Regions from separate parts of the Cupriavidus sp. FW306-01-F10A genome, predicted to be linked through region 2. Evidence: predicted binding sites of a transcription regulator. Region 2 holds the regulator's gene; the other holds the start of a gene.
What was found. The regulator FNR, encoded in region 2, switches genes on or off when oxygen is low (the NO sensors DNR and NnrR bind a similar motif). The targets are predictions, from matches to a motif close to TTGATNNNNATCAA.
Positions count from the first base shown of each region.

Region 1: the regulator FNR is predicted to act here: its motif matches at 2,124-2,137, upstream of ubiU (ubiquinone anaerobic biosynthesis protein UbiU).

Region 1 is NZ_JBYSYA010000029.1:19,479-26,774, forward strand. Features, by position in the region: gene AC3WLF_RS27865 (U32 family peptidase) at 1-867, opposite strand, end outside; gene ubiU (ubiquinone anaerobic biosynthesis protein UbiU) at 915-1,961, opposite strand; gene AC3WLF_RS27875 (NAD(P)H-dependent flavin oxidoreductase) at 2,229-3,398, shown strand; gene AC3WLF_RS27880 (hypothetical protein) at 3,493-4,887, opposite strand; gene AC3WLF_RS27885 (type IV pili methyl-accepting chemotaxis transducer N-terminal domain-containing protein) at 5,253-7,277, shown strand; gene AC3WLF_RS27890 (response regulator) at 7,274-7,296, shown strand, end outside.
Region 2 is NZ_JBYSYA010000008.1:201,488-208,783, forward strand. Features, by position in the region: gene rluB (23S rRNA pseudouridine(2605) synthase RluB) at 68-1,957, opposite strand; gene scpB (SMC-Scp complex subunit ScpB) at 1,963-2,817, opposite strand; gene AC3WLF_RS14605 (sulfite exporter TauE/SafE family protein) at 3,386-4,144, opposite strand; gene fnr (fumarate/nitrate reduction transcriptional regulator Fnr) at 4,223-4,948, shown strand; gene AC3WLF_RS14615 (hypothetical protein) at 5,011-5,256, opposite strand; gene AC3WLF_RS14620 (hypothetical protein) at 5,253-5,462, opposite strand; gene ccoG (cytochrome c oxidase accessory protein CcoG) at 5,491-6,963, opposite strand; gene ccoP (cytochrome-c oxidase, cbb3-type subunit III) at 7,013-7,296, opposite strand, start outside.

The DNA of each region.
Region 1 (7,296 bases), on a different contig from region 2:
GGCCGGGGTGATGCCGCTGCCAGCGGGTGCCTGTTCACCAGCACGAATCGCCGCGAGCTGTTGCACCACCTGCAGCGTGCCGGATGAGTGCGGACTCACACGCAGCATCCCCACGCCCATGCGCGCCATCGCCAACGCCTCTGCGCACAGGTCCAGGCAGGTGGCGCTCTGCGTCTGCACGCCGTTGAGCGTGAAGAACGCCTGCCCCTCGCCGGTGGCGGCCACCAGGCCGTCGGGATAATCCATGCAGCGGAACTCGCAACTGTCCTTGCGCAGGCGATGGTGGCGCGCCGTAAAGCAGCGCGCCGAGAACGCCAGCGGCAGCCGGCCCCAGACAAAGGCTTCCAGGCGCATGCCGGTGGGGCGCGCCGCTGCCAGCGCGGCCAGCGTTCCGCCATCCATCTCCACCGGCGCGACGCAGCCGGCCGCGCCCAGCCCGGCCAGCCACGCCAGCGTATCGGCGTGGTAGACATTGAGGTGGGGGCCGCCGACAAAGGGCCGCCCTGCCATGCAGCGCACCGCGCCCAGATCGTTGGCCTCGACCAGGTAGTCGTCCTGCGCGCAGGCGCGCCGCATCCAGGCGATATCGGTGTCGGACTCCACCAGCACCGGCGTCGACAGCACCACCTCCTTGCCGGCATCGCGCAGCATCTGCGCAATCTCCAGCCATTGCGCATGGCGGACTTCATGGCGGCGCGTACAGACGGTCTCGCCGAGATAGACGCGGTCGACCGGCGCATCGGCGACCGACGCATAGAACTGCATCACGGCCTCGCGCGGCCAGTAGTACAGCAGTGGGCCCAGGGCGATGCCGAAGTCGGGCATCGCTATGGTTTGCGGCATCGCGGCCGCGGCAATCTCTGGCATGGGAAGCTCCGTCATGGCCGGTTCAAGGCAGATCGATGTCATGGGTGTCACCGCCACGGCCGGTCGTAGGCGCCTTGCGTGACCTGGTCGCCTTCGGCATGGCGCCCCAGCGTGCTCTGCCACTCTTGCCGCGGCACGAAGCGCGCCGGATCGGCGCAGGCCGCGTCGATGGCCGCGCGCAGCACGCCGACCACATCGCCCACATAGCGCGGGCTGCGCTGCCGGCCTTCGATTTTGATGGCAGCGATGCCCATGTCGATCAGCGCCGGCAGCAGCGACAGCGCATTGAGGCTGGTGGGCTCTTCCAGCACGTAGCCGCGCTCGCCCTCCACCTCGAAGCGGCCCTTGCACAGCGTGGGATAGCCGGCCGGCTCGCCCGGCGCATAGCTGTCGATCAGGATGCCCGACAGCCGCGCCTGCATGGTCCCGTCCTGCTCGGTCCAGCGCACCGCGTGCGCGGGCGAGCAGACGCCCTTGTTGTTGGGCGAGTCGCCGGTGGCGTAGGAGGACAGCAGGCAGCGCCCCTCGGCCATCACGCACAGGCTGCCGAAGCCGAACACCTCCAGCTCCACGCTGGTCTGGCGCGCCAGCTTGCCGATCTGCGCCAGCGACAGCACGCGCGGCAGCACCACGCGGCGGATATGGAAGCGCTCGCGCATCAGCTCGATGGCGTCGGCATGCGTGGCCGAACCCTGCACCGACAGGTGCAGCCGCAACCCCGGATGGCGCTCGCAGGCATAGCCCATCAGGCCGGCGTCGGCCATGATGACCGCGTCGGCGCCAAGGTCCGCCGCCGCATCGACCGCGCGCTGCCATTGGGCCACCGCGCCCATCTGGGCAAAGGTGTTGATCGCGAACAGCACCTCGGCGCCGCGCGCGTGGGCTTCGGCCACGCCGGTGCGGATGTCGGCCTCGGTAAAGTTCAGGCCGCCGAAGTTGCGCGCGTTGGTGGCATCACGCAGGCCCAGGTAGACCGCGTCGGCGCCGTGCTGCAGCGCCATGCGCAGGGCCGCCAGCGAACCGGCGGGCGCAACGAGCTGGGGCCGGCGCGGCACGTTCGCCGCGGTGGATGGGGCTGGGGAGGCAGGGGTCATCGGTGATGGCGCCGGCGGCGGCGCGAAGATGAAGACAGCGGCCGATGCTAGCCAAGCGCTTGCAGCAGGGGCTTGACCGCGCGCAAACCCACGCCAACGGCACACCGCCCGCGTTGGCCTATGCCGGTTGGCGTAGGCCGATGGCAGGCCACCACCGCGCGCTTGACCTGCGGCAAACGCCGGCCCGTGCCGCTGTGCCACGCTTGCCCGGTCATCCACGCGGCTGGCCGCACGCCGGCCCCGCGCCCATCCTCTTCCGGAGATTTTATGAATCAACCCTGGCTCAAGCTGGCCGGCCGCCGCCTGCTGCCCATCGTGCAGGGCGGCATGGGCATCGGCATCTCGGCCCACCGGCTGGCCGGCGCCGTCGCGCGCGAGAACGGCGTCGGCACCATCGCCAGCATCGACCTGCGCCACCACCACCCCGACCTGATGGAACGCACCCGCGGCAGCCGTGACAAGCCCGCCATCGAAGCCGCCAACCTCGAAGCGCTGGATCGCGAGATCCGTGCCGCGCGCACGGCATCCGAGGGCCGCGGGCTGATCGCCGTCAACGTGATGAAGGCGGTGGGCTCGCACGCCGCGCTGGTGCGGCAATCCTGTGAAAGCGGCGCCGATGCCATCGTCATGGGCGCCGGCCTGCCGCTGGACCTGCCCGAGCTGACCGCCAGCCACCCCAGGGTGGCGCTGATCCCGATCCTGTCCGAGGCGCGCGGCATCGGCCTGGTGCTGCGCCGCTGGATGAAGAAGGGCCGCCTGCCCGATGCCATCGTGGTCGAGCATCCGGCGCATGCCGGCGGCCACCTGGGCGCGGCCACCATCCAGGACCTGTCAGAGCCGCGCTTCTCGTTTTCGCGCGTGCTGGCCGAATGCCGCGAGCTGTTTGCGCAGCTCGGGCTGGCCTGGGACAGCATTCCGCTGATCCTGGCCGGCGGCATCGACAGCCATGCCAAGGTGCGCCACTGGCTGGGCGAGGGCGCCGCCGCGGTGCAGCTGGGCACGGCCTTCGCCGTGACCGAGGAATGCGATGCCCACCCGGCCTTCAAGCAGGTGCTGGCCACGGCGCGGCCCGAGACCCTGCGCGAGTTCACCAGCGTGGCCGGGCTGCCCGCGCGCGCGGTGCTGACGCCGTGGCTGTCGCGCTACCTGTCGAGCGAGTCGCGGTTGCAGCGCCGCGCCAAGCCGCGTGAGTGCCTGGAAGGCTTCGACTGCCTGCAGGCGTGCGGGCTGCGCGACGGCATTGCCCGCATCGGCCAGTTCTGCATCGACCTGAAGCTGGCGCAGGCCGTGCGCGGCGACGTGGAGCGCGGCCTGTTCTTCCGCGGCCGGGGTGCGTTGCCCTTCGGCGAGGCGATCCGGCCGGTGGCGGAGCTGATGCATTACCTGTTGACGGGGGAAAAGCCTGCGGGGCTGACCCAAGCCCCGACACCAGCCTGACGCATGCCTGTTGTGCGTGCCGTAGCCAACGCCGCGCGAACAAGGCTCCCCTCGCCCGCTTGCGGGAGAGGGGTGGGGGAGAAGGCCGGAGTGTCTACGAAGTGAGGCGCGTCGGTATGCCGGCGCCTGCTCTCTCCCCCGGCCCCTCTCCCGCAGGCGGGAGAGGGGAGCAAACCGGCGGCATGGGAACCTTGTCAGCAATGCGCGGCGGTAATCCGCCGCGCTTCCTCATCTCCCGCATGCATCGCAACGCTCCCAGCAGTTGCCACCCCAGCCACGCATTGGCCCCCGCCAGCAGCACGCCGCCAGCGCGGGCCAGCGGCGCCGGCGCCAGCGGCACCGCCAGCAGCAGGACGTAGGCAGCCAGCAGCAGCCATGCCTGCCGCCGTTGCCGGCCCGGCACGATGATGGCCTGCATGGCCGGCACCCGCGCGCGCGGCGGCAGCAGCCGGCGCAGGTGCAGCCAGGCCAGGAACGGCACGATCTTGCCGAGCATGGCCGTGACCGGCAGCACGCCCACGCCGACCAGCGCCATGGTGCCGGCCCACCATGCCAGCGGCAGCCCGGTGGCGGGCAGCACCACGGCCGCGGCCCCCAGCAGCGCTGCGCCTGCCATGCTGGCGCATGCCACCGGCCAGAGCAGCCACAGCGGATCATGGCGCCGCCGCGCGCACAGCGTGCCGGCCAGCCCGCATGCGCCCACCACCGCCACGAACGCCAGCCACACGAGCAGCACGCCATGCGCCAGTGCCCGGTGATCCGGCCACAGCATTGCCGCGGCGCTGAACAGCGCCAGCGGCAACCAGTGCGCCATGGGCAGCCAGCGCCCGATCGCCGCCGGCAGGCGCGGCGTCTGCCAGAACATCGGCAGCACAGTGGTGGCCACGCCGGTCACCAGCGCGGCCAGCCAGCCGCCCAGCGCCCACGCCATATGCAGGCCGAGCCAGCGCGCCACCGGCACGCGCCACCAGCCGCCGAAGGCGCCGGCCAGCACCATGCCGCACAGCACCGCGACCATCAGCGGCGCGCCGATGCCGGCAAGGGTGCGCGTGGTGGCATCCACTGCGGCCACGCGCCGGCCCGCAGCCAGCAGAATGGCGCCGGCCAGCAACAGGATCACCGCCACGGCCGCCGCCGCCTGCATCGCCACAGGTTCGCCGCCGAGCAGGCCGATGGCCAGGGCGGTGGCCACGCCCGCGCCGGCCGCGGCCATGAACGGCGCAAGCAGCCCCGCACCCGGCACGGCCACGCCGGCCACCACCGGCATCATCTGGAACAGCGCGCCCACCATGACCGGCAGCAGCATGCCCAGCGCCAGCACATGGACCGCCACCAGCGCCAGTGGCGCAAAGCGGTCCGGCAAGCCGCCGGGGGGACCGGCAGCAAGCAATACCCCGGCCGCGGCGCCAAGCCACGGCGCCGGCATCAGGCAGCCGAACACCGCTGCCAGGCGCGGGGCGCGTTCGTAGTCGAAACTGGCTGCCTTCAAGCGCTTCTCCCATCCATGTTGACCGGATGCTCGTGTCCTGTTCTGCGGAACAGGACACTACGCCAGGCCAGGTGGTGGGGATTTGACCGCAGCCAAGTCCGACGATGTATCCCCGCGCCATGCGGTGGGAGCGATATGTCACGACGTGACAGGCCTGGTGTGTGGGCGGCATTCCCCGCAATTGACAAGCCGATGCGCCGCCGGCCGCACATGCCAGACGCCGAAGCCGGGTTTTCTTGATCTTGCGCAGGAAGCCCCGCGTGCTGCGCAGGGAAAATTGCCCTCGATGCCAGCGCGCAGCCATGCACGCGCCGGCCGCCGGGCCACCACCCGGCTTCCCCCGACTGGTAGCCCCCGATACCGCCATGTTCCGAACCGATCCTCCAGCCGCCAGCGCCGCGGCGGACTCCCGCGCTGCCGGCCTGCCGGCGCTGCGCGACCGCCTCTCCACCCGCATCATCTCGCTCTCGCTGGCCGTGCTGCTGGTGGTGCTGGGCATGATTGCCGGCACGCTGTGGCTGTCATGGAAGCTGGAAGGCGCGGGGGCCGCCATCAATGACGCCGGCAGCCTGCGCATGCGCGCCAACCGCGTGGCGATCGAACTGACGCTGGCACAGGCAGGCCAGGACAATGCACTGGCCGAGCAGGTGCAGGCGCTGGACGCCACGCTGGCCCTGCTCAGGAAAGGCGACGCGGCGCGCCCGCTGTTCCTGCCGGACGAACCCGCCATCCATGCCCAGATGACCCGCGTCACGCAGGGCTGGCAACAACGGCTGCGCCCGCTGGCGGTAGCCGGAACGGGCGACGCCGCCGTCCCGGCACGCTATATCGCCGCACTGCCCGGCTTCGTCGCGCAGGCCGATCGCCTGGTCGGCATGATCGAGCATGACAGCGCGCGCAAGACCGACTGGCTGCGCTTGTCGCAGATCGCGCTGGCGGCAATGGCCTGCGTCGGCACCGTGGCCGTGATCTACCTGCTCTACCTGTGGATCATCCTGCCGGTGCTGCGGCTGCAGGACGGCCTGCGGCGCATGGCCGCGCGCGAGTTCTCGCTGCGCCTGCCGGTGGAAAGCCGCGACGAGTTCGGCACCCTCAGCGAAGGCTTCAACCGCATGGCCGGCGAACTGCAGGGGCTGTACCACGACCTGGAGACGCGCGTGGCGCAGAAGACCGCCGAGCTGGAACGCCAGAACCGCGACCTGGAGACGCTCTACGACATGGCCGCCTTCCTGAACCAGGCCGCCGATGCCGAGGCCATGGCGCGCGGCTTCCTGGAACGCGTGATGCGCCAGTTCGATGCCGATGGCGGCAGCGTGCGCGTGCTGGACAGCCGCCACGGCAGGATGCACCTGCTGGCAGCCGCCGGCCTGCCGGCGGCGCTGGCCGAATCCGAATCCTGCGCGGCGGCCAACGCCTGCCATTGCGGCGACGCCACGCGCGAGGCCGTGGTCGCCATCGTCGACCTGCGCGCGGCGCAGCGCCAGGGCGCCGCCGGGGATGTCACGCCCTGCAGCCGCAACGGCTTCCAGTCGCTGGCGGCCTTCCGCATCGAAAGCCAGCGCGGCGCCACGGGCGTGTTCGCGCTGCACTTCCGCACGCCACGCGCGCTGCCCCCGTCAGACCGCCAGATGCTGGAAACACTGGGCCAGCACCTTGGCACCGCGCTGGAACACCTGCGCCTGTCCGCGACCGCGCGCCAGCTGGCGGTGGTGGAAGAGCGCAACCTGGTGGCGCAGGGCCTGCACGACAGCATTGCCCAGGGCCTGAACTACCTGAACCTGCAGGTGCAGCTGCTCGACGCCGCGGTCGAGCGCGACGACCTGGCCGAGACCCGCGAGATCGTGCCGATGCTGCGCCACGGCGTGGAAGAGAGCTACCAGGATGTGCGCGAACTGCTGAACAACTTCCGCTCGCGGCTCGGCACCGGCGAGCTGCGACCGGCGGTGGAAGAGACCGTGGGCCGCTTCCGGCGCCAGTGCCGCACCGAGGCCACGCTCGCCATTGACGAGAGCGGCGGCGCCTGGCCGCTGGCGCCGGAGCAGCAGCTGCAGGTGCTGTTCATCCTGCAGGAGGCGCTCTCCAATGTGCGCAAGCACGCCATGGCGGAGCACGTGGCGGTGGCGCTCAGCCACGGCCGCGATTTCCGGCTGGTGGTGCAGGACGACGGCGAGGGCTTCGATCCGGAGCAAATCGCCACGCGCGCCGAAGCGCATATCGGCCTGAACATCATGCGCGAGCGCGCGGCGCGGCTGGGGGCGCAGCTGCACGTGCAGGCCCGCCCCGGCCACGGCGTGCGCATCGAACTGGTGCTGCCCGCCGGCCGCTCTTCCGGCGCCCTCGAGTTCGCCGACACCCGCCCCGCCCCCACGACCACCGAGACCCAGCCATGACCATCCGCATCCTGCTGAT
Region 2 (7,296 bases):
CAGACATTTCCGCGCACCGAATCCGGCGCCGGCAGGCGTTCAGCCCGCCATGCGCCGCAATCAGCGCTTATCGGTTGCCGCCGCGGTTGCCACCACGGTTGCCGCCGCCACTGCCACTACCGCCGCGCGGGGAACGGTTGCCGCCCGGTTTCGACGCCTTCGGCATCACATTGCCGTTGGCTTCGCCGCCGCCGCGACGCGGCTTGCCCTGACCCTGGCCGCCCAGGCCACCCTGGCCACCCTGACCGCGCATGCCACCCATGCCGCCCATGCCGGCGCCACCACGCCCCTGGCGTGCGCCAGTGCCGCGCCCGCCGCCCAGGTTGGCCGCGTGCGAGGTCAGCAAGGTGGGCCCGTGGGTGATATAGCCCATCGAGGTCTTCATCGGGTCCGGCTGGCTGCTGCGGCCGCCGCTACCGCCCCGGGCGCCGCCCTGGTCGAAGCGCGGCAGGCCGTCCATGCCCGTGGGCATCGGCATGCCGGCAATCGCGGCTTCGGTGCGCTGCTTGCGCCCGCCTACCTTGGTGGCGCCCTTGGGAGCCTGCTCGCCCTTGCCGGGCACCTTCAGGCCGACACCGGCCATCAGCGCCTTGACGTCATTCGGCTCGACTTCCTGCCAGCGGCCGCGCTTGAGGCCACGCGGCAGCAGGAACTGGCCGTAGCGGGTGCGGATCAGGCGCGACACGGTCAGCCCGACCGCCTCGAACATGCGGCGCACTTCACGGTTGCGGCCTTCGGTCAGGGCCACGTGATACCACTGGTTGACGCCTTCGCCGCCGCCGTCGGCAATACGCAGGAAGTTGGCCTCGCCGTCATCGAGCTTGATGCCATGCAGCAGGCGCTGGCGGTCGGCCTCGGCCAGCTCGCCCAGCGTGCGCACCGCGTACTCGCGCTCCACGCCATAGCGCGGATGCATGAAACGGTTGGCAATGTCACCCGAGGTGGTGAAGATCAGCAGGCCTTCGGTATTGAAGTCCAGGCGGCCCACTGCGACCCACTTGCCGGCCTTGATGCGCGGCAGGCTGTCGAACACGGTCGGACGGCCTTCCGGATCGGACTGGCTGACGATCTCGCCGGCGGGCTTGTGGTACAGCAGCACGCGCGGCGGCTTGGTCGACACCTTGCGGTGGATCAGCTTGCCGTTCACGCGGACCTGGTCCGCCGGCAGGATGCGCTGGCCGATATGGGCCGGCAGGCCGTTGACCGAAACGCGGCCCTGCAGGATCAGTTCTTCCATCTCGCGGCGCGAGCCCAGCCCGCCCTCGGCCAGCACCTTGTGCAGCTTGGGCGCGTCGTCGTCGGCCGACAGCTCGCGCACCGGCTTGGCCTTGGTGCGCGGAATGACGGTGTCTTCGTTGTCGTACTGCTCGGAGATCACGAAGCGGAACAGGTCTTCGCTGCTCGCCGCGGTCTTGTCCCCGCCGCCCTGGCCCTTGCGGGGCGCCTGCGGCTTGCCGCCATCCTTGCGGCGGCCCTGCTGCCGCGCGCCGGTGCCCTGCGCCTCGCCCGGCGCTGCCGCCTTGCCCGAGCGCTGGACCGGCTTGCGCTTGCGGCCGGGCTGCTCGGGCTTGTCGGTGCCTTCGGCCCTGGCCGCGCGGTCCACCTTGTCTGCCTTGCTGGTGCCCTGGCCGCCCTGGCTACCCTGGCCGCCCTCGCCCTGCCCCGTCTTGCGCTTGCCGCGGCCACGCTGGCCAGCGCGCGCACCGCCCGCCGCCTGTGCGGCGCCCGCTTCACCGGCATCGGCCTGGCCGCCGGCGCCTTCGGCGCCCTCGCCGCGGTCCTGTGCCTGGCGGCGCGATGCGACCAGGTTCCTCAGCCCGCGGCGCAGCCCCTTGCGGCGGGGCGCGGCTTCGCTGCCCGATCCGGGTTCTGCGGCGCCGGTGTCGGCGGGTGCGCCCGCATTGCGGGTGTCTTGCTCAACGGAATCAGACAAGATATTCACTATCGGATGTTGCATGTTGTTCAGTTCGGCACGCGCTCGTCGTGCTCGCTCGGGTGCGGCGGGGTGCCGTTGTCCGGCAAATCGCCCCGCGCCCCGTCCGGATTGGGTGCGGCTGGTTCGGTGGAAGCGGCCTCGGCGGCATCGTCGGCTGCAGCTTGCAGCGGTTGCGCGTCAAAGCCATTGGCGCCTTGGTCGACCGGGCCGGTCGTCTCGGCTTCGTTTGCGACGGATGCTTCAGCCACATCCGCTGCGTGCGCGGCGGGGTCGGCAAAAGCCTCTTCGTCGGCGCTGGCCGCCTTGTTTGCAGCCAGGTCTTCAAAATTGATGGCCTGCTGTTCCAGCAGGGTTGCCTGCGCCTGCGCCTGGGCATCTTCCAGCGGCGGCAGCTCATCCAGCGTACGCAGGCCAAGATCGTCCAGGAACGCCTTGGTGGTCGCATACAGCGCCGGCCTGCCCGGCACGTCGCGGTGTCCGATCACCTCGATCCAGCTGCGGTCCTCAAGCTTCTTGATGACTTCCGTGCTGACCGTCACGCCGCGGATTTCCTCGATATCGCCGCGGGTCACCGGCTGCCGGTAGGCAATGATCGCCAGTGTTTCCATCACCGCGCGCGAATATTTTGGCGGCTTTTCAGGATTCAGCCGATCCAGGTATTCACGCATTTCCGGCCGGCTCTGGAAGCGCCAGCCGCTGGCCAGCGCCACCAGTTCCACGCCGCGCGGCCGCCAGTCCTGGCGCAGTTCATCAAGCAGCACGCGGATGGTGTCTGCGCCGACGTCGTCGTCAAACAGCCGCCGCAGATCATTGACGCGCAGCGGTTCCTGCGCGCAGATCAGCGCCGTCTCGAGGACGATCTTCGCCTCTTGGGTATTCATGTTGATGGTGTGCAGCCTGTCTTTGCACCTGCTCCCGGACGGATCCGGGGCACCGGAGATTTTGGATACAGCGGTGCGAAAGCCACCGCCATCTCATTGCGCAGCTAGCCGGATACCTGCTGCATCCAAGCCGTGCACTTCCCTATCTTTGCATCGAGTTGCCGGGCGTTCCGGCAGGAGATCGTTCGCATGCCGTTATGGGCCAGCCAGCGAACCTCTTGCGTAGCGCGTCCGCACATATCGGACGTCGCTGTCAGCGAACTGAAGGCCTCGGACGCAAGAAAAACGGGTATCGGGAGCAAGGCCGGCATCGCCAACACCGCAGTGCCAGCCGGACTTTTGAACCAGATCTTTTGAACCGGATGGACTTTGGGGACGGGACGGGCATCGAAAACCTTCCGCTTCCCCTGCCCTGAACTCGCCTTCTGGTATGAAGGCCGCCTGGCGCTGCTCGCCCGCTGCTTACCGCGGCTCACAAGACGCCGCGCGATACCGCAATGTTGGCGATTGTATGGCATTCCCGCCCCCGCCTGCAACCATCATCCGTTGCCCGCGCGGCGCCGGCGCCTCAGAACACCAGGCAGAATCCATGCTCGGCCAGCGAATGTGGCAACAGCACCGCTCGCGCAATGCCAAGGCCGCCGAACGCCATCACCGCCAGGCCGGCACCCAGGCGCACGCCGGGACGTCGCGACAGCGTACGCAAATAGCCCGACAGGCCGGAGAGCACCAGCAGGTTAGGCAGTGTGCCGAGCCCGAACACGCCCATCACGAGTGCGCCGGACGCCGCATTTCCCGCCAGCAGCGCCAGCGTGAGCGCCCCATAGACCATGCCGCACGGCACCAGTCCCCACGCCAGGCCCACGCCATATCGCCGCGCCAGGCCGCCGCGTGCGCGCACAAACGACGGCATGCCGCGTGCCACGCCAGCCAGCCGGCGCGCCACCGTTGCGCCGGCACGCGCCGCCAGCCGCTCCAGCCAGTCGACGGTAAAAGTGTTGCCGCGCAGCAACCGCCAGCCCGACCACAGCAGCATGACGCTGCCTGCGCCGAACAGCCAGCGCTGCACCGGCAGATAGTCCAGCTTCCACGCCGAAGCACCGACCGCGCCCAGCGCGGCCCCAAGCAGCATATAGGTCGAGATCCGGCCCAGGTGCATTATCAGCAACTCGCCCAGCCAGGCGGCACGGCTGGGCACAAGACTGATCGTCGCCGCCGCCCCGCGGCGTTGCTCCACGGCCAGCGCCACGCCGCCGCACATGGCAGCGCAGTGGACCCCGCCCAGCAAAGCCAGCAGAAAAACGCTGATCAGTACGCCAAATGTCAATTCTCACTCCCTACCACATCACATCGCACGGTAAAATGTCCTTATCGCGCCCTCGCTGCCATTTCTAGCAGGTTCCAATTGCTCACCTCCATTCCCATTACCGAGATGTCACCCCGCTGCTCCACCTGTGCGATGGGGCAGCTGTGCCTTCCGGTCGGCATGTCGCAGCAAGACCTTGCCAAGATGGACACGCTGGTTCAGGAACGCATCCGTGTGCACAAGGGTGAAACCCTGTATCGCATGGGCGATCCGCTCACCGCGGTCTATGCCGTGCGCTTTGGCACGCTCAAGACCCACGTCACCACTGAAGACGGCCGCTCGCAGATTACCGGCTTCCACCTGCCCGGCGAAATTGTCGGTCTCGACGGGCTGGGCGAGATGCAGCATGCCTCCGATGCCGCCGCGCTGGAGGACACCGAAGTCTGCGTGGTCCGCATGAGCGAGTTGCAATCGCTGTCGGCAGACCTGCCGTCGCTGCAGCAGCAGTTCCTGCGCCTGATGGGCAAGGAAATCACGCATGACCAACTGATGCTGGTCACGCTGGGCTCGATGCGCGCCGAGGAACGCCTTGCCGCCTTCCTGATCAACCTCTCTGAGCGCCTGTCGGCGCGCGGCTATTCGGCGTCCGAGTTCGTGATGCGCATGAGCCGCGAAGAGATCGGCAGCTACCTGGGCCTGAAGCTCGAAACCGTCAGCCGCCTGTTCTCTCGCTTTGCCGAAGCCGGCCTGATCCAGATTCGCCAGCGCCACGTCAAGCTCGTGGACATCGACGGCATCAAGCAACTCTACAGCCGCTCCTGCTAAGCGGCCAAGGCGCTGTCATGGCCGCATCCGGCCATGACAGCGCAGGCCTCACGGCAGCCCGCTTACTCCAGTTCGTCGGTATCGCTGAGCCGCGTCGGCATGGTGTAGAGCGTCAGTCCGCTGGACAACGCGCAGAACACCCAGGCCATCAGGAAGCCGATGGTGTAGACCGATTCGCGGGACGCTTCGATCGGCTGGCCGAAGAAGTTCAGGTCACCGGGATCCACCACCGAAAACACCGTCGCGGTCGCAAACCCAGCCATCAGGAACGCCGGCCAGAGTACCCACATCAGCCAGCGCAACCTCATGGCTGCCTCACAGCGGCAGCCTTGGGCGGCGCGGCGTCGACCTTCTCGACCACCAGGCCATGGCGCGTTGCACCCTGCACCGGCATGTCCGGATGCGTGGATGCCAGCCAGATTGTCACGCCGCACGCCACCATCGCCACCAGCGGGCCGCTCATCAACAGCCACGGCCACGGCTCCTTCCACCACGGATTGCCTTGCTGACTCATCTTGCCCCCTTCATCTTGACGACTAGCTTCACAAATCGCGCGGCACGATGAAACTGGTGGATTGCCGGATTTCGGCATGCCCCCGCTCCGTGCCTTCGCTCGTCACTGTCACGTTGATCTTGTGCGTGCCCTGCGCCGCGGCCTCGATCGGCACGCGGATCCGGATCGGCAGCAACCGGTTGGACGTCGGCGCCAGCGATTCGGCCTGCTTGTCGTATTCCACCGTCAGGTTCTTCAATTCGTCGCTGTCGGCGCGCACGCTGATCTGCATCGGCGCTTCGGTGGTGTTGATCAGCTGCAGGCGATAGACATTCTCGATCCAGCGGCCTTCCACTTCACGGCCGAGCGCACCACGGTCGCGGATGATGTCGACCTTCAGCGGCGTGCGCAGCGCGATCGAAGCCATGAACCCGGCCAGCAGTGCCACCCAGATCACGGAATAGATAACGACGCGCGGGCGCAGCAGGCGCTTGCGCGATGCCGCCGCGGACAAGCCCTTGCGCATCGCGTTTTCCGAGGTGTACCGGATCAGGCCGCGCGGATATGCCATCTTGTCCATGACCTGGTCGCAGGCGTCGATGCAGGCGCCGCAGCCGATGCACTCGTACTGCAGGCCGTCGCGGATATCGATGCCCGTCGGGCACACCTGCACGCAGATGCTGCAGTTGACGCAGTCGCCAAGCCCCGCCTTGTGGTGGTCGGTCTTGCGCGACCGGCTGCCGCGCGGCTCGCCGCGGCCGACGTCGTAGGTCACGACATAGGTATCGCGATCCACCATCACGCTCTGGAAGCGCGCATACGGGCACATGTACTTGCACACCTGCTCGCGCATGAAGCCCGCATTGCCCCAGGTGGCGAACGCGTAGAACAGCATCCAGAACGACTGCCACGGCCCCAGCGACAGGCTGAGCACCTCGCCGCCCAGTTCGCGGATCGGTGCGAAATAGCCGATGAAGGTAAAGCCGGTCCAGAGCGCAATCAGCACCCACAGGAAGTGCTTGGTCGCCTTGAGACGGAACTTGCGCAGGCTCCACGGATCGCCGTCGAGCCGGATGCGGGCGATGCGGTCGCCTTCGACCCGCCGCTCGATCCACATGAAGATCTCGGTGTAGACCGTCTGCGGACAGGCATAGCCGCAGAACAGCCGCCCCGCGATCGCCGTGAACAGGAACAGCGCCAGCGCCGAGATGACCAGCAGCACCGCCAGGTAGATGACGTCTTGCGGCCACAGCACCAGCCCGAAGATGTAGAACTTGCGCTCGCCAAGGTCAAACAGCACGGCCTGGCGGTCATTCCATTGGAGCCAGGGCGTGCCGTAGTAGATCAGCTGGGTCAGGATCACCAGCCAGACCCGCCAGCTGGAGAAGGCGCCCGTCACCGAGCGCGGGTAGATCTTGCGGCGGACCTCGTAGAGCGTTTCGTCAGAGGTCTCGCCCGGCGCAGCGGCCGACCGTTGCAGGTCGGCCGCCCGGGCCATTTCTTCGGTCCCGGGTGCGTTCATGGGCATGCTCTCCCGCGAGCTGCCAGCGCCCGCTCACATGAGTCGTCGGTCATTGCCCGGCTCCGCCCCCAGTGTTGGACAAACCCCAGACATAGGCCGTCAGCATCCGGATGCGTTCAGGCGTCAGGATCTCCTCATGCGCGGGCATGTGGTTGTTGTGGCCCTTCAGGATGGCGTCGACGATGCTGCCTTCCGAGCTACCATACAGCCAGACGTTGTCCGCCAGGTTGGGCGCGCCGAGCGCCTGGTTGCCCTTGCCGCCGGCGCCGTGGCATGCCACGCAGGTCGTCTTGAAGGCGCCCTCGCCACGCGACGCACGGATCGGGTCCGACG